DNA from 2 places in the Kocuria sp. CPCC 205261 genome. Region 2 is predicted to be linked to the other one. Evidence: riboswitches for the same ligand, from Rfam matches in the RefSeq annotation. Region 2 holds a riboswitch; the other holds the start of a gene.
What was found. Region 2 has a riboswitch for cyclic di-AMP ahead of RF646_RS12545 (C40 family peptidase). Riboswitches for the same ligand answer to the same signal wherever they lie in the genome.
Positions count from the first base shown of each region.

Region 1: it holds a riboswitch for cyclic di-AMP, as region 2 does, so the genes downstream of both, RF646_RS08300 (C40 family peptidase) here and RF646_RS12545 (C40 family peptidase) in region 2, are expected to answer to the same signal.

Region 1 covers NZ_JAVKPU010000007.1:45,192-48,571, reverse strand. The annotation lists gene RF646_RS08305 (NlpC/P60 family protein) at 1-565, opposite strand, end outside; gene RF646_RS08300 (C40 family peptidase) at 798-1,409, opposite strand; cyclic di-AMP (ydaO/yuaA leader) riboswitch at 1,413-1,611, opposite strand; gene RF646_RS08295 (metal-dependent transcriptional regulator) at 1,971-2,681, opposite strand; gene serC (phosphoserine transaminase) at 2,888-3,380, shown strand, end outside.
Region 2 covers NZ_JAVKPU010000017.1:42-3,421, reverse strand. The annotation lists gene RF646_RS12550 (four-helix bundle copper-binding protein) at 399-809, opposite strand; cyclic di-AMP (ydaO/yuaA leader) riboswitch at 1,400-1,589, shown strand; gene RF646_RS12545 (C40 family peptidase) at 1,595-2,257, shown strand; gene RF646_RS12540 (class I SAM-dependent methyltransferase) at 2,397-2,978, opposite strand; partial or broken gene RF646_RS12535 (impB/mucB/samB family protein) at 3,300-3,380, shown strand, end outside.

The sequences.
Region 1 (3,380 bases), on a different contig from region 2:
ACGCGGGCTGGGCGGCAGCGGCACCCTGGGCGGGGGCGTAGTTCGGGATCACCGGGGAAGCCACAGCGGCGCGCTGCTCGGCGGCGGCCTCCTTGGCAACGGTCTGAGCGGTGGCGGGAGCGGCGTGGCGGCCCTGGGCCACCGGAGCCTGCTCGGCGACCGAGGTGACGTTCTCGGAAGCGGTCACGACGGTGGGGGCTGCAGCCGGAACGGCGGGAGCCTGCAGCGGGGTCACGTCGGCCACGGGAGCGGCCTGGACCACGGAGGGCTGAGCGGGAGCCTGAGCGGCGGGCTGCGCCTTCTCGGTCTTCGCGGCCTTCTGCTCCTTGGCAGCGTTCTCCTGGGCCTTGTCGGCCTTGGCTGCGGGCTCCGCGGAGACGGTGTTATCGGAGGCGGGAGCCTCGGACACAGCGGCGGCGGGGGCCTGCTCGGAGGCATTCTGCGTGGCCTGCACGGACACGGTGGTCGCGAGGGCCAGACCTGAGAAGGCCGCGACGGCGGCGACGGTGCGGGCCTTACCCGCGAAGAGGCCCTTGGCGGCGTGAGGAGCGGTTTCGTTCGACATTCGTGTGGTTTCCTAACACGTTCGTGTCCACCCAGGGCACGGAGGTGTGCGGTGACCGGCACATCCGTCAGGACGCAGCAGCGGTGCACGGATTTGGGCGGGAGATTACGTTCGGTTTTCAGGTGGTTCCGGCGCGGTGTGCCGGCCGAGGTCCGGGGACCCAGCCAGCACACCCGGCCGCAATGTGGCTCGGTGTAGACCGCGCATCATGCTCGGGCGCGGTGTCACCGGGTCACCGGAAGGTGTAGTAACCATCCAGCTGCATGGCATTCACGGAGTGAACCTGAGTGCCCTGCGAGGGATTGAGAGCGGAGATCATCTGGCCGTTGCCGATGTAGATCCCCACGTGGGAGCCGCCGTTCTGGGAGACCAGATCGCCGGGCTGCGGGTTGGAGGTGGGGGTGCCAGCGGCGAACTGGGCCCAGGTGGTGCGGGGCAGGTTGATGCCGTTCTGGGCGTAGGCCCACTGGGTGAAGCCGGAGCAGTCCCAGGCCTTGAAGCCGACGCCGCCCCAGACGTACGCGCCGCCGATGCCCTGGTAGGCGGTGCCCACCAGACCACCCGTGGAGTGGTTCGACTGGGTGCTCACGCTGGCGGCGGAGCCCACGGTGTTGGTGGTCTGCATGGTGTACGACGCGTTGTAGGCCTGCACCGAGGAGGTGGACGCCTGGTAGCCGTAGGAAGCCGTGGAGCCCAGATCGATGGGACCGCTCGAGGCCTGCGCGGGGGCCGCGAGGCCGACCACGGCGGCACCAGCGACGACCGTACCGATTGTGGTGTTACGCACGAGGTGCGACTGCGTCTCTGCGCGGTGCCGGGCAGAGTTCTGCTTCATGAAAGACATGTGTGTTCCTCCCTGCGCCTACGAGGTGAGCTGTCGGGTTCGGATGGGAGACATCCGGCCGCACGCACCTAGGTGCCGTGCTGGCTTGACCCCAAGGACCCGTCTGATGCAACGAGTCCGGAAGTGGTTCCCCCGCTTCTGCCATGCGGATGTTCTGTGTACGGGTCCCGGAGCGCATGGCAGAACTCGGCGAACGCTCGGGAGTGGCGATCCGACCAGTGATCGGCACGGGCATGACTGTACAGGATGGATAACGAAAATGTCACGTTTTGATTACAGCCGGTCACGCATCGGGCATCGGTCGCTATGAATCACCGCGGATTACCACGACCGTCGATATCAATCGGTCGCCTCAGCACGCCCGCCCGCTCGAAAGTCCACGCCACGGAAAAGCCTCCTGACCTGCGGTAATACAGGGCTCACCCAGTGAGCGAAGGTCGAAACCGCGCCGATCACCCGTGATTGTCCACACAGTCGGAAGATCACGGTCAACTTCTCGAAGATCACGGCGCGTCGCGTTCCGACGTCACCGGAAGCAACCGCGGAGAGACGCAGCGGCGATCAGGCCTCGGCGGCGGCCACCCGAATGGCGCGTGCGGTGGCGGAGTCCAGGTCCAGGGACACTCCCGAATCGACCCGGGTCACCACAACCCGGTTCTCGTCCCCGGGGTTGATCTCGGCCGTGACCCTGGAGCCCGTGAGGATGCCCGCGGAGCTGAGCATCTCGATGAGTTCCTGATCCGCCTGCACCACTTCCGGCAGCAGCCGGACCACGTATTCCGTGGAGTCTTGGGCTCCGGCGACCTCGAGCAGGGTGAGGCCGTCGAAGACCTCGGCCGCGGCACCGGTGCCGTGGTGCTCGCCCCGCCCCGGGATGGGCGTGCCGTACGGGGAGTTCTCGGGATCCCCCAGGAGGTTCACGAGCCGCTGTTCCACGCGCTCACTCATCACGTGTTCCCATCGGCAGGCCTCCTCGTGGACGTGCGCCATGTCCAGGCCCACCACGTCCGCGAGGAGTCGTTCGGCGAGCCGGTGCTTGCGCATCACGGACACAGCAGTGGTGCGCCCGGCCTCGGTGAGTTGCAGGGAGCGGTCCGGCGCGACCGAGAGCAGGCCGTCGCGCTCCATGCGGGAGACGGTCTGAGACACGGTGGGGCCGGAGTGGTGCAGGCGTTCCACAATGCGGGCTCGCATGGGGGTGATCCCCTCTTCCTCCAGCTCCAGCACCGTGCGCAAGTACATTTCGGTGGTGTCGATCAGATCGCCGCTCATGGTTCGTCCTCAGATTTCTGCGCACCACAGCGCGCGGGTCAACGACCCCCGGTGGGGGCTGCCGTTCAGCCTAGTCTGAATGATTCAGGATAATTATAGCCAGTGGGTGTCCTGGCGGCAGGCGTCTCGAACGCGCCATCGACTCCCCGGGCGGGCACAATGGGGGACACACCCGACCGCCCGCCAGAGGAGCCTTCGTGACCAGCATGCCCGTGATCCCCCCGTCCCTGTTGCCCGCGGATGGCCGTTTCGGCGCGGGCCCGTCCCGGGTGCGGGCCGAGCAGGTGGCCGCGCTCGAACGCGGTGGCAGCACACTGCTGGGTACGTCCCACCGCCAGGCCCCGGTCAAGAACCTGGTAGCGCAGGTGCAGGAGCGCCTCGCCGAGTTCTTCGCACTGCCCGAGGGGTACGAGATCGTGCTGGGTCTCGGTGGGTCCAGCACCTTCTGGGACAGCGCGGCCTTCAGCCTCGTGTCCCGGCGCGCCGAGCACCTCAGCTTCGGGGAGTTCGGCGCCAAGTTCGCGCACGTGACGGATCGCGCACCGTTCCTCGAATCCTCCGTGGTCATCGAGGCCCCGGCCGGTTCGCGCCCCGAGGGGCCTCGCGTGGCGCCCGGGGTGGACGTCTACGCGTGGCCCCAGAACGAGACCTCCACCGGCGTCGCCATGCCCGTACAGCGCGTTCACGCGGACGACGGCG
Region 2 (3,380 bases):
CGACGAGGGAGCTCGACCCTGAGATGCCGGCTCGGTGATCACCCCGCCGCCGGGGCGGGAACGATCCGCGCGGGCGGGGCTGTGCTCAATGAGATACGGGGGGAAGAAAGAACCCCCGCCTCCGGAGGTGCCCGGTCAACGGATCAGATTCCTCTTTCACCGACGGAGGCCCATCCACGGCCTCCGTGGGTCAGCGTCGGCCTCCAGAAGAGGCCCGGTTTCCGTGGAGGAACTTCTCCCCAGGTGATCAGTCACCCGGGGCATCACCCGGGCGGTGGGTGTGTCATGGCGTCGCCCGACTTGTGCAGCTCGGGCTTGCTCCGCGGCCTCGCTCCCAGCCAGCCCCGGAGCTTCTCACCGCCGTCCGCCACCCGGGTGATGGGTCCGCGGGGGCAGGCTCAGCCCAGGGCGGCGACCAGCTCGGCGCAGGTGGCCTCGCAGCGCCGACAGGCCTCCGCGCAGATCCGGCAGTGCTCGTGCATCGAGGCGTGCTTCTCGCACTCGTCCGCGCAGGCCTTACAGGCCATCTGGCAGGCCCGGATCGCATCCAGGGTGATGTTCGCGTCGTAGCCGGTGTGCCGGGAGAGCACCCGCCCGGTGGCCTCGCACAGATCCGCGCAGTCCAAGTTGGTGCGGATGCACTTGGTCAGCTCCGCGACCATGTCCTCGGACAGGCACGCGTCGGCGCAGGCGGTACAGGTCTGGGCGCACTGGAAACAGGCCTCGATGCAGGCGGCTAGCTTCTCCTCGTCCACCCCGCCCAGGTCCTTCGGGTAGGTCTCCAGCATCGACGTCACATGATGAGTCATGGCTTGCTCCTTCGTCGGTTCGGCCGAGGAGACGAACCGGCCGGAGCCAATCCGCCATACAACCGACAGCAAACTGCGGATCTGGCCGGATGAAGCACTTACTCCTTGAAGATTCCGTGAAGAAATCCCGAGAGCGAGGCGCGCGCCACGCCACGCATCCATTTCCTTTTGTGAAAGATGCATAGGAACCATGAAGATCTCATGAAGAAATCTCTCTCGCGCCGCCGGAAGAGAACGACTTCCTGAAAATAGCCTGGATGATTTCCTAGCCTTTTCTTACCAATCCCTGTGGGGCGGCAGGGGCTGGCAGCTGCGCTCTTGCACCCCTCTGACGGAGCCGCAGGTACAGGAGGGCCTGGGCGCACACCGCGTAAATCCGCTAGTCGCCGTCAGATATGCACCTCTTCGGCAGCAATGTGCTGGGGCGCGAGTAGAAGGCGGCCGCCGCCTCGGCTGTCACTCCCGAGCGTCTCTCCGTCCCGCTCGGCGGTGAAACAAGGGGGGAGGAGCGGCCGTAACCGTAACGTGACTTTTCCGTTATCTGTTCGCTACTGTCCTCTGCGTGCCGATCGCCGATCCGGTTGGCATCCCCGGGTACATCGCCGAATTCTGCCGGTGCCCGGGGTCCGCTGAAAAGACATCGCTTGGCAGAAGCGGGGGAACCATACACGGTCCCGCCCTTGGGGCCTGGGGGTTAAGCCGGCCGGACGCGCGCGTCCGCCCGGCCGGGTGTCTCCCACCCGCATCCGACAGCTCACCTCGCAGGCAAAGGGAGGAATCCACTCATGCCCATGTTCCAGCGCCGTACTGCTCGCCACCGCGCCCAGACCCCGTCCCGCCTCGTTCGCCGCACCACTCTCGCAGCCGCCGCTGGTGCGACGGTGCTCGGCTCGGTGGCACCCGCCCAGGCCTACGCCGAGCTACCGACCCCCTCGAACACCGCCTCCTCCACCCCCGCCCCCGTGGTGGCGACCCTGGCCTCGTCCCCCGCCGCGGCCCCGATCGTCCCGGCAGCCACCCCGGCCCCTGGGGCGCAGGCGGCCTCGACGCCGCAGATGGCCTCGGCCTCGGATGTTTCCGTCCAGTCCACCGACACTACTGCTGTCTCCACTTCCGGGAGCGGGCTCGTGGGCACCGCCATGCAGGGTGTGGGCGGTGGTTACGTCTGGGGTGGTACCGCCTTCGGCGCCTGGGACTGCTCCGGGTTCACCCAGTGGGTCTACACCCAGAACGGCATCGAGATCCCCCGCACCAGCCAGGCCCAGTGGGCGGCTGGTACCCCGACCGCCAACCCCCAGCCCGGTGACCTTGTCGTCCAGAACGGTGGCGGCCACATCGGGGTCTACCTGGGCGGCGGCAAGATGATCTCCGCGCTGAATCCGACCCAGGGCACCTTCGTCCACGACGTCAACGCCATGCCCGTGGTCGGCTACGTCACCTTCCGCTGACCCACACCACTGGATGCCTTGGGCATCCACCCAGGGGCTCCTAGAGAAGCCGCCCCCGTGCTGTGGGGGCCCTGTCAACGACAGGGCCCCCACAGCACGGGATCTCATCCCGCAGTCCAGGCCTGGTTGCCAACGCAGGTCACCGCGTAGCTGGCTTCTGGGCAACAAAGCGTAGAATCCGCCCACCGAAGGACAACCGGAGGGCGAGGAGCTCCAGGCCGACCTGGTCGAGAACTGGTTCGAAGGCTCCGGGGTCGATGAGTCGGTGGGGAGAGCGATCGGCCCGGTGCACCAAGGAGGCCATCCGTGAGGCAAGCAGGTCGTATCCCACCAATGCCCCGCCCGGCCGCAAAACCCGGGACCCCTCGACCACCGCGTGTTCCCACTCGATGACGTGGTGGAGCATCAGGAAGCTCACAACCGTGTCAAATGACTCGTCCTCGAAGGGCAGGCGGGTGGCGTCGGCCTGACAGGCCTCAGCATGGGGGAATCTGACAAGGCATTGCTGCGCAACCTCAACCATCACCGGGTCGGCGTCGGTCGTAGTGAGCCGCACCCAAGGGTTGGCTTGGACGATCGCTTCGGCCATCGCCCCGCTGCCCCCGCCGATTTCCAGCACGTTCCCGGTGACGGGGAAGCCTTGGGTCGCCCAGGGGACCATTCGCCGGGCCAAAAGACTCCATGGCGCACTGCGGCAGCACGAAGCTTCTAGAGCGGACATCCTCGGCATGGACTCCCCCTCCCGGTGCATCCGGATCGTGTGCGCCGAGCCTAGCTCCACGATCGACAGCAGTGAACCGGCTCGGCAAGGACGAGGCGACCTCGCTATGCACACCGCCCGGGGTGGGCGCGGCCGCTGATTCGAGGAAGCTAGGTCCCTGGCCTCCGGACCCCCACCCATGCCCCCTCACGCGGGGTCAGCAATGATGTCGCCTCCGGCGGCTATACCTGCTCTCATGGGCAGGGATCAGATCTCCAAGCACAGGGAACATCGCAAGAACGAACATCGCGACATACCAACACGCCCCGTGGGGCGCTCGGCGTGATCGCCCTGGTGGACGTGAACAACTGCTACGTGTCCTGCGAACGTCTTTTCGACCCGTCCCTGCTCGGCAAGCCCACT